DNA from 2 places in the Variovorax sp. MPBD4-3 genome. Region 2 is predicted to be linked to the other one. Evidence: predicted binding sites of a transcription regulator. Region 2 holds the regulator's gene; the other holds the start of a gene.
The links. The regulator NrdR, encoded in region 2, represses ribonucleotide reductase genes. The targets are predictions, from matches to a motif close to CACNANATNTNGTG.
Positions count from the first base shown of each region.

Region 1: a site for NrdR is predicted at 3,840-3,853, ahead of AC1RVW_RS26045 (ribonucleoside-diphosphate reductase subunit alpha). Genes of this name have one in related genera too.

Region 1 covers NZ_JBXASW010000063.1:16,734-31,392, reverse strand. Annotated here, with positions in the region: gene AC1RVW_RS26060 (two-component system sensor histidine kinase NtrB) at 1-1,430, shown strand, start outside; gene AC1RVW_RS26055 (sigma-54-dependent transcriptional regulator) at 1,435-2,985, shown strand; gene ampD (1,6-anhydro-N-acetylmuramyl-L-alanine amidase AmpD) at 2,972-3,586, shown strand; gene AC1RVW_RS26045 (ribonucleoside-diphosphate reductase subunit alpha) at 3,937-6,852, shown strand; gene AC1RVW_RS26040 (ribonucleotide-diphosphate reductase subunit beta) at 7,056-8,234, shown strand; gene AC1RVW_RS26035 (histone H1-like DNA-binding protein) at 8,431-8,991, shown strand; gene AC1RVW_RS26030 (carbohydrate kinase family protein) at 9,061-9,963, opposite strand; gene AC1RVW_RS26025 (zinc-ribbon and DUF3426 domain-containing protein) at 10,021-11,397, opposite strand; gene prmA (50S ribosomal protein L11 methyltransferase) at 11,453-12,340, opposite strand; gene accC (acetyl-CoA carboxylase biotin carboxylase subunit) at 12,356-13,705, opposite strand; gene accB (acetyl-CoA carboxylase biotin carboxyl carrier protein) at 13,708-14,175, opposite strand; partial or broken gene AC1RVW_RS26005 (TlpA family protein disulfide reductase) at 14,276-14,659, opposite strand, start outside.
Region 2 covers NZ_JBXASW010000081.1:528-15,186, reverse strand. Annotated here, with positions in the region: gene AC1RVW_RS28280 (lytic transglycosylase domain-containing protein) at 1-526, shown strand, start outside; ZMP/ZTP riboswitch at 557-682, shown strand; gene glyA (serine hydroxymethyltransferase) at 724-1,968, shown strand; gene nrdR (transcriptional regulator NrdR) at 1,987-2,430, shown strand; gene AC1RVW_RS28265 (type IV pilin protein) at 2,469-2,930, opposite strand; gene AC1RVW_RS28260 (pilus assembly protein) at 2,951-5,089, opposite strand; gene AC1RVW_RS28255 (PilX N-terminal domain-containing pilus assembly protein) at 5,128-5,814, opposite strand; gene AC1RVW_RS28250 (PilW family protein) at 5,811-6,635, opposite strand; gene pilV (type IV pilus modification protein PilV) at 6,632-7,183, opposite strand; gene AC1RVW_RS28240 (GspH/FimT family pseudopilin) at 7,177-7,704, opposite strand; gene ribD (bifunctional diaminohydroxyphosphoribosylaminopyrimidine deaminase/5-amino-6-(5-phosphoribosylamino)uracil reductase RibD) at 7,900-9,021, shown strand; gene AC1RVW_RS28230 (riboflavin synthase) at 9,153-9,818, shown strand; gene ribBA (bifunctional 3,4-dihydroxy-2-butanone-4-phosphate synthase/GTP cyclohydrolase II) at 9,815-10,969, shown strand; gene ribH (6,7-dimethyl-8-ribityllumazine synthase) at 10,977-11,441, shown strand; gene nusB (transcription antitermination factor NusB) at 11,438-11,995, shown strand; gene AC1RVW_RS28210 (pyridoxal phosphate-dependent aminotransferase) at 12,084-13,280, shown strand; gene AC1RVW_RS28205 (YbgC/FadM family acyl-CoA thioesterase) at 13,277-13,735, shown strand; gene tolQ (protein TolQ) at 13,732-14,454, shown strand; gene AC1RVW_RS28195 (ExbD/TolR family protein) at 14,470-14,659, shown strand, end outside.

The DNA.
Region 1 (14,659 bases), on a different contig from region 2:
GCTTCACCGCGCCGTGGCTGCTCACCGTCGGCGTCGACCTGGCCGCCTTCACCACGCTGCAGGTGATGCAGGGCGGCAACGTCAACTACACGCCGCTGTTCGCGCTGCCGGTGCTCATGAGCGCGGTGCTCGGCACGGTGGTGGTGGGCCTGGGCACCACGTCCACCGTCACGCTGCTGCTGCTGGCCGACGCGGGCTGGCACTGGCTGCAGCAGCCCGTCGACTCGTCGGGCCGCTTCGTGCAGGCGGCGCTCACCGGCACCGGGCTTTTCGTGGTGGCCCTGCTGGCGCACGAACTGGCCCGCCGGCTCGCGCGCGAAGAAGCGGTGGCGCAGCGCAACCGCAGCAGCGCGCAGATGCAGGCGCAGGTCAACGACCTGGTGATCGAGACGCTGAGCGAAGGCGTGCTGGTGATCGATGCCGAAGGGCTGGTGCACGCGGCCAATCCGGCGGCCGACGCGATCCTCGGGCAGGGGCTGGCGAAGCTGACGCTGCCTTTCCCCCTGCACGCACAGCCCGCCTGGCATGCGCTGGCCGCGCTGGCGCGCCAGACCTTCGCGCGCCGGGCGCCCCAGTCGGAAGAAATTCCGGTGGCGCAGGCGCGCGGCGCGGCCCGCGAGGTGCGCGTGCGCACCCGGCTCACACCGGCCGACGACAAGCGGCTCGACAGCCTGTGCGTGATGTTCCTGCAGGACTTGCGTGAACTCGAGGCCCGCATCCGCACCGAGAAGCTGGCGGCGATGGGCCGCATGTCCGCCGCGGTCGCGCATGAAATCCGCAATCCGCTGGCCGCCATCACGCAGGCCAGCGCGCTGCTCAACGAAGACCTGACCGACCCCGCGCACCGCAAGCTCACGAGCATGGTGCAGCACAACGCGCAGCGGCTCGCGCGCATCGTGGACGACGTGCTCGATGTTTCCCGGGCGCGCCAGCAGCGCGTGCTGTCGCTGGGCGAGCAGGTCGTGCTCGACCCCGCGGTGCAGGTGCTGGCCGAGGAGTGGATCCGCCAGACGCAACGCAAGGGCGTGCAGGTGTCGCTCGATGCGGCCGGCAGCGACGTGCGTTTCGACGCCGAGCACCTGCGCCGGCTGCTGGTGAACCTGCTCGACAACGCATCGCGCTACGCCGGCAAGCGCGAAGGCTCGATCCAGGTGCTGACCAGCCTTCAGCGCGGCACCTCGGGCCGCCCCGCCCTGATGGTGTGGAGCGACGGCGCGCCGCTGGAGCCCGCGGTGCAGCGGCACCTGTTCGAACCGTTTTTCTCGTCGGAAAGCCGCTCCAGCGGACTCGGCCTGTTCCTGTGCCGCGAGCTGTGCCGGCGCCACGGCGCCACCATCGGCTACGAGCGGCGCGCGCTGGTCCAGGGCGGCCCGGAGGGCAACGAATTCTTCGTGAGCTTCGCCGCCAGCGAAAACCGGCTGACACAATAGCGCCGTGAGCATTCCCACCCCTTCCACCCAGCGGCCGGCGCAGATCCTGGTCATCGACGACGAACCCGACCTGCGCACGCTCTACGAGCTGACGCTGCTGCGCGAGGGCTATCGCGTCGAGGCCGCGGGCAGCGTGTCCGAGGCATGGCAGCACCTGGAGGCGGGCCGCTTCGACGCGGTCATCACCGACATGCGGCTGCCCGACGGACAGGGCATGGAAATCATCCATCGCATACAGAAGGAGCAGCGCAGCGAGCGCTGCGTGGTGATGACGGCCTACGGCTCGGCCGAGAACGCGGTCGAGGCGCTGAAGGCCGGCGCCTTCGACTACCTCACGAAGCCGGTCGATCTCAAGCAGTTCCGCGCCGTGGTCGCTTCCGCCGTGCAGGCGCGCAATGCCGCGCAGCAGCCGGCCAGGTCGGCGCCTGCCGCGGCGGCGGGCAACAACAACGATGCGCCGGTGGCCATGTCGGACAGCGGCGCCGCCGCGCTCGAGCGCCTCGTCGGCGATTCGGAGCCCATGCGCCTCGTCAAGTCGCGCATCGCAAAGGTGGCGCGCGGCATGGCGCCGGTGCTGGTGCGCGGAGAGTCCGGCACCGGCAAGGAACTGGTGGCGCGCGCGGTGCACGCCTGCAGCCAGCGCAGCGACGGCCCGTTCGTGGCCGTCAACTGCGGCGCGATTCCCGAGAACCTGCTCGAGGCCGAATTCTTCGGCGCCCGCAAGGGCTCCTACACCGGCTCGGCGCAAGACCGCGACGGCTACTTCCAGGCAGCGCGAGGCGGCACGCTGTTCCTCGACGAAATCGGCGACCTGCCGCTGGCCATGCAGTCGAAGCTGCTGCGCGCGATCCAGGAGCGCAGCGTGCGTTCGATCGGCTCCACGCAGGAAGACGCGGTCGACGTGCGCATCGTCAGCGCCACCCACAAGGACCTTCATTCAGAGGTGCAGGCCGGCCGCTTCCGGCAAGACCTGTTCTACCGGCTCAACGTGATCGAGATCGCGGTGCCCGCGCTGCGTGACCGCCGCGAAGACCTGCCCGCGCTGTGCGCCGCACTGCTGTCGCGCATTGCGCACGAGGCCGGAATGCCGGTGCCGCACCTGTCGGACGACCTGCTGCGCCGGCTCGGCATGCACCCGCTCGACGGCAACGTGCGCGAACTCGAGAACCTGCTGCACCGCGCGGTCGCGCTGAACGACGGCGACGAGCTGCACCTCGACCTGATGGGCGGCTTCACCGCCTCCGCCGAAGCCGCCGCGTCCGCGCCGGCGCCGCTGATGCCGGAGATCACGACGCCCGCCATGCTCATGCCGGCTCCCGCGCCGGTTGCGCCGCCCAAGCCCGCGCCGCCGCCGCTGCCGTCCGACCTGCAGGCCTACCTCGACCAGCAGGAGCGCGAGATTCTCGTGCGCGCGCTGCACGACAGCGGCTTCAACCGCACCGCCGCCGCCGCGCGGCTCGGCATGAGCCTGCGCCAGATCCGCTACCGCATCGCGCGCCTGGGCATCACCACGCCCAACGGCGACGATGGCGCGAGCAGCCATGCCGACGACTGAAGGCACCGCAGGCGGCAACGACGACGGTGCGCTCTGGCAGGCCGGCTGGTACCGCTTCGCGAAGGCGCTGCCCTCTCCGAACTTCGGCCCCCGCCCCGCGGGCGCGAATACCGACCTCGTCGTGATCCATTCGATCAGCCTGCCGCCCGGCGAGTACGGCGGCGACGCTGTGCAGCGGCTCTTCACCAACCGGCTCGACTGGGACGCGCACCCCTACTTCCAGTCGATCCGCGGGCTCGAGGTGTCCTCGCATTTCTACGTGCGCCGCAACGGCGAGCTCTGGCAGTTCGTGAGCTGCGACGACCGCGCCTGGCATGCCGGCGTGTCGTCGTGGCGCGGCCGCGGCAACTGCAACGACGACTCGGTCGGCATCGAGCTCGAAGGCCTCGAGGGCCAGTTGTTCGACGCGCCGCAATACGAGACGCTCGCGAGCCTGTGCGCCGCGATCGCGCAGCACTATCCCATCGCCCACATCGCCGGCCACGAGCACATCGCGCCGGGCCGCAAGCAAGACCCCGGCGCCGGTTTCGACTGGCGCCTGCTGCGCGAGCAATTGGGCTGGAGTCCACAAATGTTTCCTGCACAGGTGGTGCAGCGCTAATTTTTTCAATCGCGCGGCGGCTCGCGATGCGCGGATCGTGCGTCGCGGCAATGCGGAAATGTCTGTCGCTCGATCAAGCAACCATGCGCCTTGCAGGCCCAAATCGGCTCGCAAGCCAAGCCCCATGCGGCTTGCGCGACCATAGCCCAGTATTCACGCGGCATCTCTGCTGTTGTCCTACGCCGAAAGAGATGCCGGCAAGGCTTGTATCGAGACGAAAACGCTACATCTAGTGGGTTGTACACCCCTCGCACCCTAGATATAGTGTCCAACGTCCGGTCATCAACACCGGCGCGACGCCCGGCCCAGGCGTCGCCATCCAACAAGAATTGCCAACCGAGAGGAAGCGAATGCAAACTGCCCTGACCCCCCAATCGACCCCGCGTGCCGTTCCCTCGACGCCACCGCAGCAGCAGCGAGACACTGCCGGCTCCCCCAACGTCCAGAACCTGGCCCACTACCAGATCATCCGCCGCAACGGCGCCGTGGTGCCCTTCGAGCCGAACAAGATCGCCATCGCGATGATGAAGGCCTTCCTCGCCGTGCACGGCACGCAGGGCGCGGCTTCGGCCAGCGTTCGCGAGACGGTCGACGTGCTCACGCAAGGCGTGATCCGCGCGCTGGTGCGCTCGCGTCCGGGCGGCGGCACCTTCCACATCGAAGACGTGCAGGACCAGGTCGAACTCGGCCTGATGCGCGGCGGCCATCATGAAATCGCGCGCGCCTACGTGCTGTACCGCGAGCGCCGCACGCAGGAGCGTTCGAAGCAGGGCGAACAACAAGCGCCGGCCACGCCCGCGCTGCACGTGCTGGACAACGGCGAGCTGGTCGCGCTCGACATCAACGAGCTCAAGGGCCTGATCGAATCCGCCTGCGAGAACCTGGGCGAGAGCATCACCGCCGCGCCGATCGTCGCCGAGACGATGCGCAACCTGTACGACGGCGTGCCGCTCGACGAGGTCTACAAGGCCTCGATCCTGGCCGCCCGCACGCTGATCGAGAAGGACCCCGACTACACCTTCGCCACCGCGCGCCTGCTGCTGCACACGATCTTCAAGGAAATCATCGGCCGCGAAGTGATGCCTGCCGAGCGCGCCACCGCCTACGCCGACTACTTCCCGCAGTTCATCAAGAAGGGCGTGGACAACGACCTGCTCGACGAAAAGCTGCTGCAGTACGACCTGCCCCGCCTGGGCGCCGCCCTGAAGGCCGAACGCGACAACCAGTTCGACTACCTCGGCCTGCAGACCCTGTACGACCGCTACTTCCTGCACGTGCGCAAGACCCGCATCGAGCTGCCGCAGGCCTTCTTCATGCGCGTGGCCATGGGCCTGTCGCTGAACGAAATCGACCGTGAAGCCCGCGCCATCGAGTTCTATGAAGTGCTGTCGTCGTTCGACTTCATGTCGAGCACGCCCACGCTGTTCAACGCCGGCACGCTGCGCTCGCAGCTGTCGAGCTGCTACCTGACCACCGTGCCCGACGACCTGGACGGCATCTACGAGTCGATCAAGGAAAACGCGCTGCTGTCGAAGTTCGCCGGCGGCCTGGGCAACGACTGGACCCGCGTTCGCGCACTCGGCAGCCACATCAAGGGCACCAACGGCGAATCGCAGGGCGTGGTGCCGTTCCTGAAGGTGGTGAACGACACGGCCGTGGCCGTGAACCAGGGCGGCAAGCGCAAGGGCGCCGTCTGCACCTACCTGGAAACCTGGCACCTCGACATCGAGGAGTTCCTGGAGCTGCGCAAGAACACCGGCGACGACCGCCGCCGCACGCACGACATGAACACCGCCAACTGGATCCCCGACCTGTTCATGCGCCGCGTGATGGAAAAGGGCACCTGGACGCTGTTCTCGCCCTCCAACGTGCCCGACCTGCACGACCTGTTCGGCGCCGAATTCGAGAAGGCCTACGTCGCCTACGAAGAGAAGGCTGCCCGCGGCGACATCAAGCCCGCGCGCACCATCCAGGCGACCGACCTGTGGCGCAAGATGCTCACGATGCTGTTCGAGACCGGCCACCCCTGGATCACGTTCAAGGACGCCTGCAACGTGCGCTCGCCCCAGCAGCACGCCGGCGTGGTTCACTCGTCGAACCTGTGCACCGAGATCACGCTGAACACCAGCGACACCGAAACCGCCGTGTGCAACCTCGGCTCGGTGAACCTGCTGCAGCATCTGAAGGACGGCAAGGTCGACCAGGAAAAGCTCAAGAAGACGATCTCCACGGCGATGCGCATGCTCGACAACGTGATCGACATCAACTACTACGCCGTGAAGAAGGCGCGCGACTCGAACCTGCGCCACCGTCCGGTCGGCCTGGGCCTGATGGGCTTCCAGGACGCGCTGTACGAACTGCGCATTCCCTACGCCTCGCAAGAAGCCGTGCAGTTCGCCGACGAGTCGATGGAAGCCATCTGCTACCACGCCTACTGGGCATCGACCGAGCTTGCCCGCGAACGCGGCAAGTACTCGAGCTACAAGGGCTCGCTGTGGGACAAGGGCATCCTGCCGATCGACTCGCTCGACCTGCTGGAAAAGGCACGCGGCGGCTACGTCGAGGTCGACCGCTCGGCCACCCTCGACTGGGACGCGCTGCGCCAGAAGATCAAGGCCGACGGCATGCGCAATTCGAACTGCGTGGCCATCGCTCCGACCGCGACCATCTCGAACATCATCGGCGTGGACGCATCGATCGAACCCTGCTTCGGCAACCTGTCGGTCAAGTCGAACCTGTCGGGCGAATTCACCGTGATCAACCACTACCTGGTGCGCGACCTGAAGCGCCTGGGCCTGTGGGACGACGTGATGGTCATGGACCTGAAGCACTTCGACGGCTCGCTGCGTCCGATCGACCGCGTGCCGCAGGACGTGAAGGCGCTCTACGCCACCGCGTTCGAAGTGGAAACCACGTGGCTGGTGGAAGCCGCCGCGCGTCGCCAGAAGTGGATCGACCAGGCGCAGTCGCTGAACATCTACATGGCCGGCGCATCGGGCAAGAAGCTCGACGACACGTACAAGCTCGCATGGCTGCGCGGCCTGAAGACGACCTACTACCTGCGCACGCAGAGCGCGACGCACGCCGAGAAGTCGACGGTGCAGTCGGGCCGGCTCAACGCAGTGTCGTCGGGCAGCGATGCACCTTCGGGCATGAGCGCGCTCGAAGCCGCTGCAGCAGCGGCGAAGGCGCAGATGAACGCGATTCCCGCCACCGACATCGCGTTCTGCGGCGTGGACGATCCGACCTGCGAAGCCTGCCAGTGATGAGTGAATCGAAGCGCCGTCCGGCGCTTCGTTGAATCAGCGAGGCGCATGCGAAAGTCGTGCGACGGTCACTCGATGAAGCCATTGACTGACATCGCACGATGCATGCGAGCAACATAACAACCACATAAATGGCGTGCGATGTGAACGAGCACTTTGCAACTCACATCGTTACTCCGATAATTTGAGCATTGGATTTTTCTATGTTGACCTGGGACGAAGAAGTCAAGCCCTCCTTACCAAAGGATATGCAACAAGGATTGCAGCAGCACCACGCATCGACCGGCGGTTTTTCCGCGGGCCGTTCGGTGGATGCTCCGACTTCGTCGATTGCACAGCCCGCAGCAGCAACGCCCGCGGCCACCCAGCGCGTCAAGGCCTCCGACAAGCGCATCATCAACGGTCAGACCGACGTCAACCAGCTGGTGCCCTTCAAGTACAAGTGGGCGTGGGAAAAGTACCTCGCCACCTGCGCCAACCACTGGATGCCGCAGGAAGTGAACATGACGCGCGACATCGCGCTCTGGAAAGACCCGAACGGCCTGACCGAAGACGAGCGCCGCATCGTCAAGCGCAACCTCGGCTTCTTCGTGACTGCCGACTCGCTGGCCGCCAACAACATCGTGCTGGGCACCTATCGCCACATCACGGCCCCCGAATGCCGCCAGTTCCTGCTGCGCCAAGCCTTCGAGGAAGCGATCCACACGCACGCGTACCAGTACATCGTCGAGTCGCTCGGCCTGGACGAGAGCGAGATCTTCAACGCCTACAACGAAGTGCCGTCGATCCGCGAGAAGGACCAGTTCCTGATCCCGTTCATCGACGCCATCAGCGACCCCAACTTCAAGACCGGCACCCACGAGACCGACCAGACGCTGCTCAAGTCGCTCATCGTGTTCGCCTGCCTGATGGAAGGGCTGTTCTTCTACGTCGGCTTCACGCAGATCCTCGCGCTGGGCCGCCAGAACAAGATGACCGGTGCCGCCGAGCAGTACCAGTACATCCTGCGCGACGAGTCGATGCACTGCAACTTCGGCATCGACCTGATCAACCAGCTCAAGCTCGAGAACCCCGGCCTCTGGACCCCCGAGTTCAAGGCGGAGATCAAGGCCCTCTTCATGAAGGCCGTCGAGCTCGAATACAAATACGCCGAAGACACTATGCCTCGCGGCGTGCTCGGCATGAATGCCTCCATGTTCAAGGGCTACCTGCGCTACATCGCCAATCGGCGTGCACAGCAGATCGGCCTCGAAACGCTCTTCCCGAACGAGGAAAACCCGTTCCCCTGGATGAGCGAAATGATTGACCTGAAGAAAGAGCGCAACTTTTTCGAAACCCGCGTGATCGAGTACCAGTCGGGTGGTGCGCTCTCCTGGGATTGAATCTTTCGACAAGAATTAATGAATTCAAGAATTGCCCTTGCCACCGATCGCGCCATAGAGCGCGGCATGGACGAGGGCTCAGGTGTTCATGGTGCTGGGGCTCAGATTCCAACGCCATGAATCGCTTCACGCTACCCAACGTGCGTGGAGTGCTTCAATAGGTTGATTTTTTCAACTTGATCAAGGAGAAATAGAAATGGCAACTGCAAAGAAAGCGCCGGCTAAGAAAGCCGCTGCAAAGAAGGCTCCGGCAAAGAAGGTCGTGGCTGCAAAGAAGGCTCCGGCAAAGAAGGTAGCCGCCAAGAAGGCACCGGCCAAGAAGGTCGCTGCCAAGAAGGTAGCCGCCAAGAAGGCGCCGGCGAAGAAGGTAGCGGCCAAGAAGGCAGCACCGGCCAAGAAGGCCGCCGCCAAGAAGGCCGCCGCCAAGAAGGCGCCTGCCAAGAAGGCCGTAGCGAAGAAGGCCCCGGCCAAGAAGGCTGCTGCGAAGAAGGCGCCTGCCAAGAAGGCCGCCGCCAAGAAGGCGCCTGCGAAGAAGGCTGCTGCCAAGAAGGCGCCTGCGAAAAAGGCCGCGGCCAAGAAAGCCGCGAAAAAGCCCGCTGCCAAGCCTGCCGCTGCTGCCAAGAAGCCTGCTGCGAAGAAGGCTGCCAAGGCAGCAGCGCCCGCCAAGGCTGCCGTAGCACCCGCTGCTGCTCCTGCTGCACAGACGACGCTGAACCCTCAAGCTGCATGGCCGTTTCCCACGGCCAGCAAGCCCTGAGTCTTTTCAGCGGCCCTGAAGGCGCAAAAGCCCGACACCTCACGGTGTCGGGCTTTTTTATTGGGCGAATCAGAGGCCCAGGGCCTTGCGGTCGACCTGGTAGTTCTGCGGGCCGCGCTGCGCGATCTTGAGCGCGCCGATGCGATTGCCAAGGGCCGCGCACTGCGCCAGCGGCCATTCCTTTTCCAGGCCGAACAGCAGCGCACCGCGCCATGCATCGCCGCAGCCGGTGGGCTCGACCACCTCCGTCGGCACCACGCCGGGCACGTGTTCGCGCACACCGTCGGTCCACACTTCGCAGCCGTCGGCCGCCAGCGTGACCACGAGGCCGCGCACGCGCTGCGAGATCTCGGCCAGGCTCCAGCCGGTGCGTTGCGACAGCATCTTGCCTTCGTAGTCGTTCACCACCACCCAGCTCGCAAGCTCGACGAAGTGGCGCAGCGCCTCGCCGTCGAACATCGGCAGGCCCTGGCCCGGATCGAAGACGAACGGAATGCCGGCGGCGGCAAACTGCTCCGCGTGCTGCAGCATGGCGTCACGGCCGTCCGGCGCGATGATGCCGAGCTTGATGTCCTCGCGCGCCGTCACCTTGGTGACGTGCGCCTGCTGCATCGCGCCGGGGTGGAAAGCGGTGATCTGGTTGTTGTCGATGTCGCTCATGATCATCGCCTGCGCGGTGAAGGTGTCGTCGAGCTGGCGCACGAACTCCGTGCTGATGCCCAGCGAGCGCATGCGCTCGAGGTACGTAGCACCGTCGCTGCCCAACGTGGCCATCGGCAGAGCGGTGCCGCCGAGCGCATTGAGGCTGTAGGCGATGTTGCCGGCGCAGCCGCCGAAGTCGCGCCGCAGGGTCGGCACCAGGAACGACACATTCAGGATGTGCAACTGGTCGGGAAGAATCTGGTCGGCGAACCGCCCCTCGAAAGTCATGATCGTGTCGAACGCGAGGGAACCGCAAATTACTGCTGCCATGGGTGAGCCGTTGGTTGAAGGAATGGAAAAAGCAGAGGACGCGTGCGAGCGCCCTGCTCAAGGATAGAAGGCCTCGACGCGGTAGCCCGCGATGGGCGGCAGGGCCGCCGCTTCCGAGGCCGACAGCGTCAGCGGCAGCGAAGCCGCCCTGTCGGACCGCGCAGCCAGCACGGTAGGAGCACCGTAGTCGGCCGGCATGAGCACGCGGCGCACCACGGCACGTTCCTGGGTATCGAGCAGCGACAGCTCCACGGCAGGCATCGCGAGCGGCACCGTGGCGCCGTTGCGCAAGGTGAAGCTCAGGCGGTAGTCGTTGCTGCCGCTCTTCTCGCGTGCGAAGGCGGCGCCCTCGATCACGATGTCGCCGATCTGGCGCAGCGCCGCGAGCTCGCAGCCGGTGTACTGGCACAACGCCGCCAGTGCGGGACGCAGATTGGGTTGGCGCGCGGCGATGCCGTCACGCTCATGGCGGATGACCTGCACCACGAGCAGCAGCACGGCGAGCACCGCCAGCAGCACAAGCACTGCACGCACGCCCCTGCGCTGCCAGAAGCCCGGCGATGCGTTATCGGCCGGATCGTCTTCTTCGGACAGCGGATGCCCCGGCGGCGGCTCGAAGGTGGAAGACAAAGAAAAGTCGGGCTCGCTCTCGGTCTCGGTCTCCACGGCCTGCACCACGGCAGCCGAGCTCGCAGCCTTCGCGGCCGCGCGTTCCTCGCGGGCCTTGGCGCTCGCGATCTTGGCCGACTTGATGCGGGCGCGGCGCAGCGCCTTCTGCATCTGCACCTGGTCGTGGTCTTTTTCTTCCTGCTCGCGCTCGCCCTCCCCGTCGTCGCTGGCGCGCTCGACCAGCGTGCGCATCCTGGCCTGCGGCTTCACGGGCAGCGGCGGCGCCGGCGGAGGTGGAGGCGGCGGCGCAGACGCGAGGTTGAGATCGATGCTGGGGAACGGAGGCAGCGTGCTCTGCGGCGGCCTCCACGCGGGCTCGGTGGTGTCGAGGTCGGACCAGGGCTCGTCCGCGGCGATGCCGTGTTCGGGAAGCTCCAGGGAAAAGTCGAGCGGCGACGGCAGCGGAGGCATGACGGCCGGCTGCGGGGAACGCTCATGCCGCGACTGCTGCTCGGGCTCGTCGTCGAAGAAATCGGCGTCTTCCGCCGGCTGGACGGGCGCAGCGGCCGGCGGCGGAGGCACCGGCACCGGTGACGGCGCAGTCTTCGGCTCGCTCGACGATTCGACCAAGCCAGGCATGTAGCCACCCTGCATCGCAGGCGACGAACCCGCCGATGCGCCATCGGGCGCTTCGTGCAGGTCGAGCGTGGCGTCGAACACATGGCTGCAGCGTCCGCAGCGCACCCAGCCGTCGGAGATGCGAAGCTGGTCGCGCACCACCTTGAAGGTGGTGGTACAGGCGGGGCAGCGCGTGACGAGGCTCATGACGGGGCGATTGTAGGGTCGGGCCCTCGCCGCGTGAGGGGCGCGAAGCGGCGGTTCAGCAGCGCGCGGTCATGAGGATCCAGCCATCCTCGGTGTCGCTGACTTCGAGCGCGGCGTACGGTGCGTAGGCCTCTTTCAATTCGTCTGCCTGGCGCTCGAGGATGCCGGCCAGCACCAGCGATCCGCCGGCCTTCACATGGCTGCGCAGCAGCGGCGCGAGCACCTTGAGCGGCGTGGCCAGGATGTTCGCGAGCACGGTGTCGTAGGAGCCCTTGGCTGCATCGGGCAGTCCGGCCTTCAGCTGGACGCCGTTGGCCTCGGCATTGAGCCGGGTCGACGAAACCGCGGCTTCGTCGATGTCGACGGCGTCGATGTCGCTCGCGCCGAACTTCGCCGCGCCGATCGCCAGGATGCCGGAGCCGCAGCCGTAGTCGAGCACGCGCTGGCCGCCCAGGCCGCCCTGCCGCGTGGCGATCCAGCGCAGGCACATGCGGGTGGTGGGATGCGTGCCGGTGCCGAAAGCGAGCCCCGGGTCCAGCCGGATCACTTCCCTGGCCTGTTCGGGGGGCTCGTGCCAGGTGGGCACGATCCAGAACTCGGGCGTGATCTCGACCGGCGCGAACTGCGACTGCGTGAGCCGCACCCAGTCCTGCTCGGGCACGACGCCGATGCCGAGCACCTCGCAGCCTTCGAAGAAGTCCTGCAGCGCCAGCACGGAAGCCGCATCCTTCGCGGCCGCCTCGTCGGGAAACAGCGCGATCACGCGCGAACGCTGCCAGCCATCCTTGGGCGGCGGCATGCCGGGTTCACCGAACAGCGCCTGCTCGGCGTCGGTCTGCGCGTCGGCGTCTTCCACCGACACGCTCAGTGCATCGAGTGCATCGAGCGCATCGCTGAGCGTTTCGACCCGGTCTTCCGGCGCCATCAGGCGGAGTTCAAACATCGCGGTCTTTCCAGGTCAGCGCTTGTGTGCAGCCAGCCACTCTTCGAGATAGTGGATGTTGGTGCCACCGGTCATGAACTTGGAATCGACCATCAGCTCGCGGTGCAGCGGGATGTTGGTCTGGATGCCCTCGATCACGGTTTCGTTGAGCGCCGTGCGCATGCGGGCCATGGCCTGCTCGCGCGTGTCGCCGTACACGATGATCTTGCCGATCATGGAGTCGTAGTTCGGCGGCACGAAGTAGTTGGTGTACGCATGCGAATCGACGCGCACGCCAGGGCCGCCCGGCGGGTGCCACATGGTGATGCGGCCGGGCGACGGCGTGAACTTCCAGGCGTCTTCGGCGTTGATGCGGCACTCGATGGCGTGGCCGTGCATCTGGATCTGGCGCTGCGTGAACGGCAGCTTCTCGCCGGCGGCGACCATGATCTGCGTCTTGACGATGTCGATGCCCGTGGTGAACTCCGTCACCGGGTGCTCCACCTGCACGCGCGTGTTCATTTCGATGAAATAGAACTCGCCGTTCTCGTACAGGAACTCGAAGGTGCCGGCACCGCGGTAGTTGATCTTCTTGCAGGCGGCCGCGCAGCGTTCGCCGATCTTTTCGATCAGCTTGCGCGGAATGCCAGGCGCGGGCGATTCCTCGATCACCTTCTGGTGGCGGCGCTGCATGGAGCAGTCGCGCTCGCCCAGGTAGACGGCGTTCTTGTGCTTGTCCGCGAGGATCTGGATCTCGATGTGGCGCGGGTTCTGGAGAAACTTCTCCATGTACACGGCCGGATTGTTGAAGGCCGCGCCGGCTTCCGCCTTGGTCATCTGGATCGCGTTGACCAGTGCCGCCTCGGTGTGCACCACGCGCATGCCGCGGCCACCGCCGCCGCCCGCCGCCTTGATGATGACCGGGTAGCCGATGGCACGCGCGATGCGCTTGTTGGTGGCCGCGTCGTCCGACAGCTCGCCTTCGGAGCCGGGCACGCAAGGCACGCCGGCCTTGATCATGGCCTGCTTGGCCGAGACCTTGTCACCCATCGTGCGGATGTTGTCGGGCGTCGGGCCGATGAACTGGAAACCGCTCTGCTCCACGCGTTCGGCGAAGTTGGCGTTCTCGCTGAGGAAGCCGTAGCCGGGGTGGATGGCCTCGGCGTCGGTCACTTCGGCGGCCGAAATGATCGCCGGCATGTTGAGATAGCTCTGCGCCGACGGGGCCGGGCCGATGCACACCGCTTCTTCGGCCAGCTTGATGTACTTGGCGTCGCGGTCGGCCTCGGAATAAACCATCACGGCCTTGATGCCGAGTTCGCTGCAGGCGCGCTGGATCCGGAGGGCAATCTCCCCCCGGTTTGCAACCAGGATCTTCTTGAACATGGTCACTCGATGATGAACAGCGGCTGGCCGTATTCGACCGCCTGCCCGTTTTCGCCGAGGATCTGGGTGATCGTGCCGGACTTGTCGGCCTCGATTTCGTTGAGGATCTTCATCGCTTCGATGATGCAGACCGTGTCACCCTCGTTCACCTTGCTGCCGACTTCGACGAAAGCCGGTGCGCCGGGGCTGGACGAACGGTAGAAGGTGCCGACCATCGGAGACTTCACCGCGTGGCCGGCACGGGCCGCTTCGGCGGCCGGCGCTGCGGCCGCTGCGGGAGCCGGGGCTGCACCCGCGGCCGGCGCGGCTGCTGCCGCGGCAGGCGCCGCCAGCGTTTGCACGTACTGCACCGGGGCGGCGCCGCCGCCCTTGACGATGCGAACCTTGCCTTCGGTCTCGGTGATTTCCAGTTCGGAAATATTCGATTCGGACACCAGATCGATCAGTGTCTTGAGTTTGCGCAGATCCATGAGACTCCAGTGCCGGCTTTGCCGGTCTTTGGGATATAACTTGTCCGAAAATCGGCGATTTTCGGCGTTTGGCGGCTAACGCCAGCGGAGGGACGGGATTCTAACCACGAACCAGTTCGCGCCGCCAAGTGTCCAGATCGGTGGTTTCCAGCTTGCCCATTTTACGAGCCGCCACCGAACCGTTCGAATTCAGGACCAGCGTGAAGGGCAGACCGCCGCCTGTATTGCCCAGGTTCTTGACCAGTTCCGTCCCCTGAAGGCCGGCCAGGCCTGTAGGGTATGTGACAGGCGTCCGCTGCAGGAACTTGCGCACGGCGCTGGGCTGATCGATGGCCAATCCCACCACTTGCCAGCCGTTAGCGCCATGTTCGCGAAAAAAGGCGTCGATCATGGGCATTTCCTCCACACAGGGAGGACACCAGGTCGCCCAGAAGTTCAGCAGCAGCGGCTTGCCGCGCAGGCTCGACAGGACGAGGTCACCGCC
Region 2 (14,659 bases):
GCCCGAGCCGCTGAGCGTGCTCGTCGCCGAGGCCTACAACATCGGCAAGCGCACCAAGCTCGACCCGACGTTGATCCTGGCGATCATGGCCGTGGAATCCAGTTTCAACCCCTTTGCCCAGAGCCACGTCGGCGCCCAGGGCCTGATGCAGGTCATGACCCGCGTGCATGGCGACAAGTATGAAAGCGCGGGTGGCACGCTCACCGCCTTCGACCCCGTGACCAACATGCGCGTCGGGGTCAAGGTGCTGCAGGAATGCATCGCCCGCGCCGGATCGCTCGAAGGCGGCCTGCGCTACTACGTGGGCGCGGCCAACCTCGAAGACGACGGCGGCTACGCCGGCAAGGTGATGGCCGAGCACGAGCGCCTGCTGCAGGTTGCCAGCGGCCGCGCGCCGTCGGTGCTGCCGCCCCGCACGACCGTGCGCGCGCAGCCGATTCCGGTCGTGACGCCGGCACCCGCGCCGGTCAAGGCCGACGAAGGCTCCGAACCCGCCAAGGTCGCCCTGCTTTCCGGCGTTTCCTGAAGCTGTCCTGGCCGGGTGTGAGCTACACTCGGCCTCGTACGCGACTGGCGATAGGCGCAGCACCCGAAAAAGGTGCCCCGCGCTGACGTGGAATACCACTGGGAAGCGTACCGCCTGACCACAACAGGCGTTCAGCCGTTCGCCTGGGCAGCCCTTGTTTGGTTGAAGAACAAGGACCTCGTCTTCAAAGGACTGCCATGTACCAACGCAACATCCTGGTCGAACAGACCGATCCCGAAATCTGGGCCGCCATTCAAGCCGAAAACGCGCGCCAGGAACACCACATCGAGCTGATCGCCAGCGAGAACTACGCCTCGCCGGCCGTCATGGCCGCCCAGGGCTCGCAGCTCACCAACAAGTACGCCGAAGGCTACCCGGGCAAGCGCTACTACGGCGGCTGCGAGCACGTTGACGTGGCCGAGCAGCTGGCCATCGACCGCGTCAAGCAGATCTTCGGCGCCGACGCCGCCAACGTGCAGCCGCATTGCGGCGCTTCTGCCAACGAAGCCGTGATGCTCGCCTTCCTGAAGCCCGGCGACACCATCATGGGCATGAGCCTGGCCGAAGGCGGCCACCTGACCCACGGCATGCCGCTGAACATGAGCGGCAAGTGGTTCAACGTGGTGAGCTACGGCCTCGACGCCAACGAAGCCATCGACTACGACGCGATGGAACGCAAGGCGCACGAGCACATGCCCAAGCTGATCATCGCGGGCGCTTCGGCCTACTCGCTGCGCATCGACTTCGAACGCTTCGCCAAGGTGGCCAAGGACGTCGGCGCGATCTTCATGGTCGACATCGCCCACTACGCCGGCCTCGTGGCCGCGGGCGTGTACCCCAACCCGGTGCCGCACGCCGACATCGTCACCTCGACCACCCACAAGAGCCTGCGCGGCCCGCGCGGCGGCATCATCCTGATGAAGTCGCAGCACGAGAAAGCCATCAACAGCGCGATCTTCCCCGGCCTGCAAGGCGGCCCGCTGATGCACGTGATCGCCGCCAAGGCCGTCGCGTTCAAGGAAGCCATGTCGCCCGAGTTCAAGGCCTACCAGCAACAGGTGGTCAAGAACGCACAGATCGTGGCCGACACCCTCACCGAGCGCGGCCTGCGCATCGTGAGCGGCCGCACCGAAAGCCACGTGATGCTGGTCGACCTGCGCGCCAAGGGCATCACCGGCAAGGAAGCCGAAGCCGTGCTGGGCAGCGCCCACATGACGATCAACAAGAACGCGATCCCCAACGACCCGGAAAAGCCGATGGTCACCAGCGGCGTGCGCATCGGCACCCCCGCCATGACCACCCGCGGCTTCAAGGACGAAGAGGCCCGCATCACCGCGAACCTGGTCGCCGACGTGCTCGAGAACCCGCGCGACGCGGCGAACATCGACGCCGTGCGCGCCAAGGTGCATGCGCTGACGAGCCGTTTCCCTGTCTACCGCTGAGCCGGAAATCCTGACCGCATGAAATGCCCTTTTTGCGGTCATCTTGAAACGCAGGTCGTCGAGACCCGCGTTTCGGAAGACGCCGACTTCGTCCGCAGGCGCCGCCAGTGCAGCGCTTGCGACAAGCGCTTCACCACCTACGAGCGGCCCGACGTCAACTTCCCGGTCGTCGTCAAGAAGGACGGCAGCCGCGCCGACTTCGATTCGTCGAAGGTGCGCGCCTCGATGATGCTGGCGCTGCGCAAGCGCCCGGTGAGCATCGAGCAGATCGACAACGCCCTGCTTCGCATCGAACAGAAGCTGCTGGCCAGCGGCCTGCGCGAAATCGACTCGACCAAGGTGGGCGAGCTCGTGATGCGCGAACTCAAGAAGCTCGACAAGGTCGCCTACGTGCGCTTTGCATCGGTGTACCGCAGCTTCGAGGACGTGGACGAATTCAGGCAGTTGCTGCGCGACATCTGAGCCGCGTCGGCAACCGCCCCCGCACTCTCACAGGCACCTCAACGGTTCCAGCAAAGCTGCACCAGCGCACTCGATGCGTCGGTGCTATTGCCGGCCAGCTTGACGCCCTGCTGGTTGACCGTGAGCGTTCCGCACTCGTCGTTGCGCGAAGCCCTCACAGGGACGGCTTGCAAGGTGTAGCTGGTTTCGTTTCTTGAGACAAAGCTGATGGCATAGTTCGCCGTGCCGGACGACGGCGACTGCCCCAGTCCTGCCGGCAGCGCGACGGTCGGCGGGGGGTAGCGTCCATTGGCGGTCATGTAGCGCTCGGTCCACTGTGCCGCCTGCAACAGCTGTTGCTTGGCATCGGCGCGCTTGGCCCGCAGCACGTAGCGCGTGTAGCTGGGGTAGGCAATGGCGGCGAGGATGCCGATCACCGCCGTCACGATCAAAAGTTCGATCAGCGTGAAGCCGCGCGAGCGGATCTGCTTGCGGCGCGGCGGCTTGGAATATCTGTTCATGGTTCGCCTCGGCTGCGCAGTCAGTTCGACGGCGACATCAGATTGCGCCAGCCGAAGCGGCGCACGATGTCAGGCCGTATCGGTGCCTTGCACTCGCCGGCGGCATTGCAGATCACGTCCTTGCCCTTCTCCCGGCCCTGCGGCTCGAAGACGATGTCGTCCTTGCCCGAGCTGTTGCGGAAACCGAGATAGCTGGTCGTGGTGGTGGTGGCCGTGCCATAGGCAATGCCGTCGGGTGCGGAGCCGTCGAAGAAGTCGACCACCATCGACCATCCGTCGCCGTTGGTGCCCGCGGTGCAATCGAGCGCATTGCTGCCCGACCCCGGAACGGTGCTCGAGAACAGGCCGGCGCTGCTGTTCAACGCATCGCCCGGATAGACGATGCGCTCCTTGGCGGCCGGCAGCTGAAAGTACCAGCCACGCTTGGCACGGGAGCCGCCGTAGTTCACGCTGTTGTTCGAGACGGTGCGGAACTCGCCACCGTCCGTCTCGACAGTGGCGCCGCCGACGGTCTGCGCCACCAGATCGGTCAGCACGGCCGTGCTTGTCGTGCCGCTGGCCCCGTCCCGGATGCCGTAGAGATACTGGTTGGCGGTATTGCTGTCGTCACCGACGGCGAACAGCCTTCCCGTGCCGAACACCACCATGTAGCCGCCGCGCGGATGGCCGGCGACCACCGGCGCCGCGGTGATCGGCTGCGCGGCGCCAGCCGCGAACAGCGGCACGTTGTCGAGGCTCGAGGCAGTGGCTGCGGAGCCCAGGGTCGCTTTCCACTTGCTGCTGTCGCGGTCGCCCAGGTCGAAGCGCCACATGTTGCCCAGCAGGTCGCCCGCATAGGCGAGGTCGACCTTGCCGTCGCCGTCACGGTCGATCACCCGCGGAGCCGACAGTCCGTTGCCGGTGCCCGCGCCCTGCGTGACGGGCGCCGGGATCTTGAGGATCGATTGGTCGCCGTCGAGATACTGGATCCACAGCATCGCCTTCTCGCTCGTGCTGTTGTAGCCGTTGCCCAGGATCACGGCCTTGCGGCCGTTGTTCAGCGGGGCCAGCTGCAGTGCGCGCCTCGAGAAGGAGTCGAGCGCGGGTTGCTGGAACTGATGGCCCAGGTCGTCGTCGGAAAGCGCGGTCGTGTCGATCAACGCCGTGTGGGCTGCCCTGGACTCGTCGATGTCTTGCGGCTTGGTGACGTCGAGCACGAAGTAGCCCTTGCCGCCCGCTCCCAGCGTGCCCACGAGGAAAGACTTCCACGCAGCCGCCTTCTGGGCGTCGGTGATCGAGGCTGTGGCCGTCGCTCCCATGTAGATGTCTGCCACGAAAGGGCTGCCGTCGACGTAGTACCTGTGGGCGTCGCTGCCTTCGCTGAGCCGCTTGAGCCCGGGCGCGGCCGCCGTGACGTAGAGGCCTTCGGGCACGTAGGCAAACGCTTCCTGTCCAGTGCCCGCGTCGAAGGCGTGCAGCATGCCGTCATTGGCGCCCACGTAGACCATCGGCGTGCGGGCGATCGAGGCAAATTTGGCATAGGCATCGCTGGTGAAGCCGCTGTTGGGCTTTCCCGCGTACCAGACGCCGGAGCCCACGATGTCGCCAAGCACATGCCCGCGTTTGCGCAGTTGCAGGCCAGCGCCCTCGTTGCTGCGGTCTCCGCGCAGGAAGTCGAGCACGGCCCGCCCGAGCGCGGTGTCTTTGTCATCGGTGCTGGTGGTTCCCTTGAGCGCGGCTTTTTGCGCATCGCTCAGGTTGGCCCAGCGGAACGGAATTCCGGTGCCCCTTGTCGCAGGGCTGGTCGCCGTTGCAGCAGCGGTGCCCGAGAAGCTGAGCACCTTGCGGTTGCTGCCGTGCGCGCCCGCCGCCGCCATGCGGGTGTCGAGCAGGTCGCGTGCGGACCATTGGGCCACGCTCGCCAGCCGGCCGTCGGCGCCGAACCTGGTAGCGGTGAGCGTGCCCGACCAGTTGGCCATGTCGTAGCCCGCCCTGTAGACCGCCGTGCCGGTCGAAACCCTGGAGGCGCTGGCCGAAATAGAAACAGCCGTGATCGGGCGATCCACCGAGCCGGGGTAGCTTACGCTGCAGCTTAGCCTCGGCGCCGGTGCCAGCGGGTACTGCGCTGCGTAGCCGACGCCCTGCGCCAGCATCAGGCCGGACACTGCGGCAGCCCTCAAGAAACATTTGATCTTCATGCTTCGCCCTGCCACGCTGTTCAATTCATCCTGGCGGCGACCGGATCAGGATCGAAGGCCATCTGCAATTCGACCTGCGTGCCGCCCGCAGTGCTCGCGCTGCGAGTGCCCGTGGCGACCGCAGTGATCCGATACAAGGGATATTTGCCGTTCTTGCGGTCGATGACCTCGATCCAGTACTTCGCATTGCGCAGCGCCGGATTGCCGGCGTGGGGTGCCCCGGTGAATTGCCCATATGACGCGTGCTCGCTCGCATACGGATTGCGGCTCCAGAACCGGTAGGCCTCGCTCCCGGACGCCGCCGCGACCGAATCGGGCGCGGCGAAGTAGCAGATACCTTGCTCGCAGCTGTTGGCGCCGTCGTTCATGTAGACGGTCACCCAACCGGTGTCGCGGTCGGGAAAGACGCGGCCGTCTTCGGCCCTGCGGCAGGGCGACTTCGGGAGTCCGGCGCAGGCAACGTAGGTCTCGGTCGAGTCGGCATAGGCCAGCTGCCGGATGTCTCGCTCGGCGTCGAGCAGCGCCGCCTCGGCAGCCTCGAAGGCCCGCTGATGCTCGCGCTGGTTGCCCGCCACCGACTCGAGCAACAGGGCGGTCCGCGCACCGGCCAGCGCCAGCAGGGCCGAGAGCAGCAGCATGGTCAGCACGATGAAGAGCGAAAACCCGTGCTGCGCCGCAGGCGTGCGGCGGTCGACGAGGTGCCTCATGGCGCCTCCAGGTTGTTGCGCAGTGCGAAGACAGCCGTGTAGACGCGTCGCAGCTTGCCGTCACGGGTGGTTTTCGCCGCGCCGTCGCAGTCGGTGTAGTCACCGCCCGGATTGCTACTCGAGTTGCCCGCAAGTTGCAGGCAGACCCGTACCGTGCGGACCCGGTTGAAATTCTCGACGCCGGCTGCCGTCACGTAGCGCACCACTGCTTCGTTTCCCGCGCCGGCGCTCACGCCGTACATCACATCGAAGCGCTCCACGCCGTCGATGAGCGGCTGCGGTGCGGCATTGCCGCTGCCCCGACATCTCAGCGTCCCATTCTCGACCGCGAACTCGCTGGTGATCAACCGCACGTTTTCCGGGTCGGCGGGATGGGCCGCGTCGTAGGTGACGCCCGCCGCGCTCTTGGCGCGCTGACCCAGGCAGTCCTTGAAGTAGTCGGGGCTCGGCGCGTAGCCGACCTTCAGCGTGTCGTTCCCCGAACCGCTCTTCGACTCCTCTCCCTTGATGGCGAAGAACGCCGGTTCGTTCTTGAGAAGGGTGTCCTTGTCCGGGTTGACGTTGAAGTAATACAGCGGCTGCGTGGCGTCGAAAGGCGTGTAGCCGGCCTGCCGTATCTGCTGGCCCAACATCCTGAACGCCAACGCAGACGACTGGTTGAGCACATGCACGTCGTCACCCGCCATGGCTGCGGTGCGGGTGCCGAGCATGCTCGCAACGGCGGCCAGCACCACCACCGAGCCGATGACCAGTGCGACGAGAAACTCGACCAGCGTGAAACCGGCATGCCGCGCGCAAGGGAAGAACGCCTTGCCGTTCATGGCTGCGGCGCCGCTACGACGAGTTCGATACAGGCCTTGCGCTCCGGACAGTTCCACTCCGGGTCCGGCGCGATCGGGTTGGCGACGGCAGGCTCGTCCCAGGCAATATGCACGAACAGCAAACCGCCGGCCGTCGCCTTGCTCTGTATGTCGGCCAGTCCACCCGGTAGCGCGTCCGCCGCCGCGCGCTTCCAGCGCCACAGATCGTCGACCGCGAGCTGGGTGGCGCTGCAATGGGCGCCGGCCCCGACGCATGAAGGCTCCGGGCCCGTTGGGTCCGCTGGCGACCAGTCGGTCACGTAGGGGCTGTCCGCTACAGCGCCTGGAAAGCGGTTGGCACGTATCCGGTCGGCGATGTCGCCTGCCAATCGCACCACGATGCTCCGGTTGCTGGCGCCCGCGCTTTCGGAAAGCACGCGCAACTGGAAGCCGGCCAGCACGAGCAGGCCGAACGAAAGCACGACAACGGCCACCATGACCTCGATCATCGAAAAGCCCGCCTGCCTCAAGCCCTGCCCATGCGGCTTGCGAGTCGGAGCGCTCAGCACTTGTCGCGCCCCTTGGCCACTCGAAGGCGTCCGGCACGCGAAACGCACAACATCACGGCGCGGGACGATCCGGCCTTTCCTGTCGGGTAGAGGCGGAAGCTGTCACCGCCGTCGGAGTCGCCCATGGCGTCGAACGACATGACGCCGGGCGCGGTTTTCCTCACCTCGACCCGCGCATCGGGCTCCTGGCGCCTGAGGGTTTCCACGGCGTCGCCGCTTCCGACCAGGGTGTCCCAGCCACAACTCCAGCCTTTGTCGACGCACCCTGGACGCGCCCGGATAGTCACGGTCTTTCCGCGCCGGGCCGCCTCGAAGCGCGCGTGGCCCACGCTCGCCGTCAGGGCCGAGGCCATGCCCTCGACGCGATACTTTTCAACCAGGCTGACGAAACTTGGCAGCGCCACTGCCAGCAAGATGATCACCAAAGCAATTGCAACCATCATTTCGACGAGGGTGAAGCCCCGTCGCCTACCGCTATGGCGCGCATGCGCCCGCGAGGACGCGCAAAATCCGTTGTTCATGTTGTACGTTCCGCCGCGTCGCATTCCAGTGCTCCGGCGGATAGCTCCCTGACTCTTCGATATTCGGAAAATTCTATTTTTCAATTCCTGCCGACGCGCCAATTCGATGACGGACGGTCAAGAAAAATGGACAAATGGCTTCCCGTTTTCAATTGCCTTGAAAATTCAATACTCAGGCAATTCAAGTTAAAAGAAATGACAAATCAAACCGCGAATTTCATGATTCAGGCGCTGAATCTCGCGCGCCAGGCCGGCCCCGAGACCGATCCCAATCCCCGCGTCGGCTGCGTGCTGGTCGCCGCGAACGGCGACGTGATCGGCCAGGGCCACACCCAGCAGGTCGGCGGCCCGCATGCCGAAGTCATGGCGTTGCGCGATGCTGCGGCGCGGGGCAATTCGGTCGTTGGCGCGACTGCCTGGGTCACGCTGGAGCCCTGCGCCCACCATGGCCGCACCGGCCCTTGCTGCGACGCGCTGATCGCGGCGGGCGTAAGCCGCGTCGTCGCGTCCCTCACCGACCCCAACCCGCTGGTCGCCGGACAGGGCTTCGAGCGGCTGCGCGCCGCGGGCGTCGAGGTCGAAATCGGGCCGGGGGCGCAGGAGGCCAGGGAACTCAACATCGGCTTCCTGAGCCGCATGGTCCGCAAGACCCCGTGGGTAAGGATGAAAGTCGCCGCGTCGCTCGACGGCAAGACCGGTCTCGAGAACGGCGTGAGCCAGTGGATCACCTCGGAAGCCGCCCGCGCCGACGGCCACGCCTGGCGGGCCCGCGCCAGCGCGGTGCTGACCGGCGTCGGAACCGTGCTCGAGGACAACCCGCGCCTGGACGTGCGCCTGGTCCGGACCCCGCGCCAGCCGCATCTGGTCGTGGTGGACAGCCGGCTGCAGACGCCGCCCGACGCAAACATATTCATCGAAGGCCGCACCGTCTGGATCTACGCGGCCAGCCGCGACGACGAGAAAGCCAGGGCGCTGGAGGCAAGGGGCGCCACCGTCACCTGCCTGCCCGATGCCAATGGCAAGGTCGACCTGGGCGCCATGCTGAAAGACCTGGCGGCGCGCGGCGTGAACGAACTGCACGTCGAATCGGGCCACAAGCTCAACGGCTCGCTGCTGCGCGAAGGCTGTGTCGACGAATTGCTGGTCTACCTGGCGCCCAAGCTGATCGGCAGCGGCCTGGACATCGCGAGCCACCTGCATTCGGACGGTCCGCTGACCTCGCTGGCGGGCGCCCTGCCCCTCGAATTCAAGTCCGTCGACATGCTCGGGCCCGATCTGCGCGTCGTGGCCCGGATCGCCGGAAGGGACGCCTTCTAGCCTCCGGCGCACGAGCGGCCGCCGCCGGGCCGCCCCAAGGCGGACCGCGCCTCCCCCTCGGGGGGGCGAATTACATGGCGCAAAGCGCCATGAAGAGCCGGGGGGCTCACGATGTCTGCGAAAATGCCGGGATGTTCACCGGAATCATCACCGGCGTGGGGCGCATCGCCGCCATCCACGACCTCGGCACCTCCTCCTCCTACGGCAAAAGACTCAGCATCGAGGCGCCCGACGGCTACCTCGACGACGTCGGGCTGGGCGACAGCATCGCGCTCAACGGCGCCTGCATGACCGTCACCACCCTCGTCCCCGAAAAACGGCAGTTCACCATCGACATTTCGGCCGAGTCGCTCGACAAGACGGCCGGCCTGACCGACGAAGGCAGCCGCATCAATCTTGAGAAGGCCCTGCGCGCCAGCGACCGCCTCGGCGGCCACATCGTGTCGGGCCACGTGGACGGCATCGGCAGCGTGAGCTTCTTCGAGCCGTTCGGCGAAAGCTGGGAGCTGCGCGTGGTCGCGCCGCAGGCGCTGGCCCGCTTCCTGGCCTACAAGGGCTCGATCACCATCAACGGCGTGAGCCTCACCGTCAACAAGGTGGCCGACATCGAAGGCGGCGCCGAGGTCAGCATCAACCTGATCCCGCACACCGTCGACAACACCTCCCTCGGCGGCCTGAAGGCCGGCTCGAAGGTCAACCTAGAAATCGATACCGTGGCGCGCTACGTGGAGCGCATGCTCCAGGCCGGCGTGCTGGTGCCCCCGTCTTCCACGTATTCCAAGGACACAGCCGAATGAACGCCTCCGTCACGCCGATCGGCGCCCCCCGCGCCGCGCGCGCCCCAGCCCCGATCTCGCCGGTAGAGGACATCGTGGCCGACCTCGCCGCCGGCCGCATGGTGATCCTGGTGGACGAGGAAGACCGCGAGAACGAAGGCGACATCGTCATCGCCGCCGACCACATCACGCCCGAAGCCATCAACTTCATGGCCCGCCATGCGCGCGGCCTGATCTGCCTGACGCTCTCGCGCGAGATGTGCGAACGGCTGCAGCTGCCGCCGATGGTCCAGCGCAACGGCGCCAAGCATTCGACCGCGTTCACCGTGTCCATCGAGGCCGCCGAAGGCGTGACCACCGGCATCTCGGCCGCCGACCGCGCGCGCACCGTGCAGGCCGCCGTGGCGCCCAACGCCGTGGCCGCCGACCTGGTGCAGCCCGGCCACATCTTCCCGCTGCAGGCGGTGGACGGCGGCGTGCTCATGCGCGCCGGCCACACCGAAGCCGGCTGCGACCTGGCCGCCATGGCCGGCTGCTCGCCCGCCTCGGTGATCTGCGAGGTGATGAACGAGGACGGCACCATGGCCCGCCTGCCCGACCTGCAGATCTTCGCGGCCGAGCACAACATGAAGATCGGCACCATCGCCGCGCTGATCGAGCATCGCAGCCGCGTCGAATCGCTGGTCGAGAAGGTAGGCTGCCGCGAGATCCAGACCAACTGGGGCGCCTTCACCGCCCACGCCTTCATCGACAAGCCCAGCCGCGGCGTGCATCTGGCGCTGGTGCGCGGCAAGTGGGCTCCCGAAGACACGGTGTCGGTGCGCGTGCACGAGCCGCTGTCGGTGCTCGACGCGCTCGAAATCAACCGCTCGCTGCACTCGTGGAGCCTCGACGCCAGCCTCTCGCACATCGCGAACGAGGGCAAGGGCGTGGCCGTGCTGCTGAACTGCGGCGAAACCGCCGGCGAGCTGCTGGCCCAGTTCGACGGCACCGCGCGCCCCGCGCAAGCCCCCGAGCGCGGCCGCATGGACCTGCGCAGCTACGGCATCGGCGCGCAGATCCTGCGCGAATGCGGCGTGCACAAGATGAACCTGCTGGGCACGCCGCGTCGCATGCCGAGCATGGCGGCGGGCTACGGCCTCGAGATTGCCGGCTACCTCACGAAAGACTGACCAGACCATGCAAGGCGCAAATAAAGGCGAGAACACGCCACTCAACGGAAAAGGCCTGCGCATCGGCATCGTGCAGGCGCGCTTCAACGCCGACATCACCGACGCGCTGGCCTCGGCCTGCCTTTCGGAACTCGAGGCGCTGGGCGTGGCCGCCAACGACATCCACCACCTGCAGGTGCCCGGCGCGCTCGAAGTGCCGGTGGCGCTGCAGGCGCTCGCCGAGCGCGGCGGCTACCACGCGCTGGTGGCGCTGGGCTGCATCATCCGCGGCGAGACCTACCACTTCGAACTGGTGGCCAACGAATCGGGCGCCAGCGTGAGCCGCGTCGCGCTCGACTACCGACTTCCCATCGCCAACGCGATCCTCACCACCGAAAACCTCGAGCAAGCCGTTGCCCGGCAGACCGACAAGGGCCGCGACGCGGCCCGCGTGGCGGTCGAGATGGCGCAACTGCTGGCCACCCTTTCATGACCGAAGACACCTCCAAGCCCCTCAAGCCCGCGAAGCCCGCCGATGGCGCCAAGCCGCGCCAGTCGCGCGTCGGCCTCACGAGCACCGGCGCGCGCAAGGCTTCGGCCAAGTCGAACCGCAGCCGCGCACGCGAGTTCGCGCTGCAGGCGCTCTACCAGCACCTGGTGGGCCGCAACGACCCGACCGACATCGACCACTTCACGCGCGACCTCGCCGGCTTCCACAAGGCCGACGCCCTGCACTACGACGCGCTGCTGCACGGCTCGATCGAAGGCGCCGAGCAACTCGACGCGCTGATCCGCCCGCTGCTGGACCGCAAGTTCGAGGAAATCTCGCCCATCGAACACGCGGTGATGTGGATCGGCGTGTACGAGTTCCAGAACTGCCTCGACGTGCCGTGGCGCGTGGTGCTCAACGAGTGCATCGAGCTGGCCAAGGAATTCGGCGGCACCGACGGGCACAAGTACGTGAACGCGGTGTTGAATGGCCTGGCACCGCAGTTGCGCCCACTTGAGGTGGAAGCCGATCGCGCTTCAGGGAAAGCCAAGGCATGAGGAGTGCCGCCCGGCCGCCCGAAGGCACTCGCCCCCTCGCTTGCGAGGGGGTAGGCGAAGGCGTGCAACGCCGCAGCCTGGGGGTGCGATGAGAATTTCTACGCGCGCGCAGCGCATCGAGCCCTTCTATGTGATGGAAGTGGCCAAGGCCGCCGGCGCGTTGGCGCGCGAAGTCGCCCACACCGACCGGCCGATGATCTTCCTGAACATCGGCGAACCCGATTTCACCGCCCCGCCGCTGGTGCAGGAAGCCGCCGCCCGCGCGGTGCGCGCCGGCGCCACGCAGTACACGCAGGCCACCGGGCTGGACCATCTGTGCGAACGCATCAGCGCCTGGTATCGCCAGCGCTTCAACGTCGACGTGCCGGCCAGGCGCATCGTCGTCACCGCCGGCGCGTCGGCAGCGCTGCAGCTGGCCTGCCTGGCGCTGATCGAGTCGGGCGACGAAATCCTGATGCCCGACCCGAGCTACCCGTGCAACCGCCACTTCGTGAGCGCCGCGGACGGCAAGGCCGTGCTGGTGCCGACCACGGCCGAGGAGCGCTTCCAGCTCACCGCCGCCAAGGTCGAGGCCGCCTGGACCGACAAGACGCGCGGCGTGCTGCTGGCCTCGCCGTCCAACCCGACCGGCACCTCGATTTCGCCCGACGAACTGCGCCGCATCCACGAAGTGGTGTCGACGCGCGGCGGCATCACGCTGATCGACGAGATCTACCTCGGCCTGTCTTATGACGACGCCTTCGGCCAGACGGCGCTGGCCATCGACGACAACGTCATCAGCATCAACAGCTTCAGCAAGTACTTCAACATGACCGGCTGGCGCCTGGGCTGGCTGGTGGTGCCCGAAGTGCTGGTGCCGGTGGTCGAGCGCTTGGCGCAGAACCTCTTCATCTGCGCGAGCACGGTGTCGCAGTACGCCGCGCTCGCCTGCTTCGAGGACGCGAGCATCGCCGAGTACGAACGCCGCCGCGCCGAATTCAAGGCCCGCCGCGACTGGTTCATTCCGCAACTGAACGCCCTGGGCCTGAACGTGCCCGTGATGCCCGACGGCGCCTTCTACGCCTGGGCCGACTGCACCGGCTTCGCCGAGAAGCTGGGCATTTCGGGCAGCTGGGACTTCGCCTTCGAAACCATGAAGCGCGCGCACGTGGCCGTGACGCCGGGCCGCGACTTCGGCACGGCCGAGACCGGCAAGTTCATCCGCTTTTCCACCGCCAGCTCGATGGCGCACCTGCAGGAATCCATCGAGCGCCTGCGGCTCATGGCCGAGACCGCGGCCTCATGAGCTACGCGTTCGCGATCCGCGTCTACTGGGAGGACACCGACGCCGGCGGCATCGTCTTCTATGCCAACTACCTGAAGTTCATGGAGCGCGGCCGCACCGAGTGGCTGCGCTCGCTGGGCGTCGAGCAGCGCAAGCTGCGCGAGGAAACCGGCGGCCAGTTCGTGGTGAGCGAAACGCAGCTCAAATATCATCGCCCGTCCCGGCTCGACGACGAACTCCTGGTTACAGCCGATCTTCAACAACTCGGCACTGCGTCGTTGATAATCGGTCAGCGCGTGCTATCAAAAACAGAGCAAGAGCGTACAGGTGCCGCGGCACCCGTCTTGCTGTGCGAAGGCACGATCCGCATCGGCTGGGTGGACGCAGCCACCTTGCGTCCAGCGCGCATACCGAAACAAGTCACGGGAACCCTCGAGCGCTACAGCGGCTCCATGACTCAACCTATCAAGCCATGAACCAAGATCTTTCAATCATCAATCTCCTGCTCCATGCGAGCTTCGTGGTTCAACTGGTCGTGCTGCTGCTGGTGATCGTCTCGATCGCCAGCTGGGCCGCGATCATCCGCAAGTACTTTGCGCTGCGCCGCATGCGTGCGCTCAACGACGACTTCGAGCGCGAGTTCTGGTCGGGCACCAGCCTCAACGAGCTTTTCGCCTCCGCCGCGCAGAACGCCAAGTTCGCCGGCCCCATGGAGCGCATCTTCGCCTCGGGCATGCGCGAGTACCAGAAGCTGCGCGAGCGCCACGTGAGCGACCCCGCCACCCTGCTCGACGGCGCCCGCCGCGCAATGCGCGCGAGCTTCCAGCGCGAACTGGACGCGGCCGAGCAGAACCTCTCGTTCCTGGCCACCGTGGGTTCGGTCTCTCCCTACGTCGGCCTGTTCGGCACGGTCTGGGGGATCATGCATGCGTTCACCGGCCTGGCCGCCCTCACCCAAGTGACGCTGGCCACTGTGGCCCCCGGCATCGCCGAAGCGCTGGTGGCCACCGCCATCGGCCTGTTCGCCGCCATCCCGGCCGTGGTGGGCTACAACCGCTTCGCCCGCGAGATCGACAAGATCGCCATCGCCCTCGAAACCTACATCGAGGAGTTCTCCAACATCCTGCAGCGCAACCTGTCGGCCAACCCGGCCGCCGGCGGCGCTGCATCGTCGGTGGCTCCGGCCAACCGCTGAGCGGAGGCGCGACGCATGCCCGCCGTTTCATCCCGGGGCCGAGGACGCCGCACGATCAACGAGATCAACATGGTCCCGTTCATCGACGTGATGCTGGTGCTGCTGATCATCTTCATGGTCACCGCGCCGCTCATCACGCCGAGCGTGATCAACCTGCCCACGGTCGACCGCGCCAACAAGCAGCCCGACAAGCCCATCGAGATCG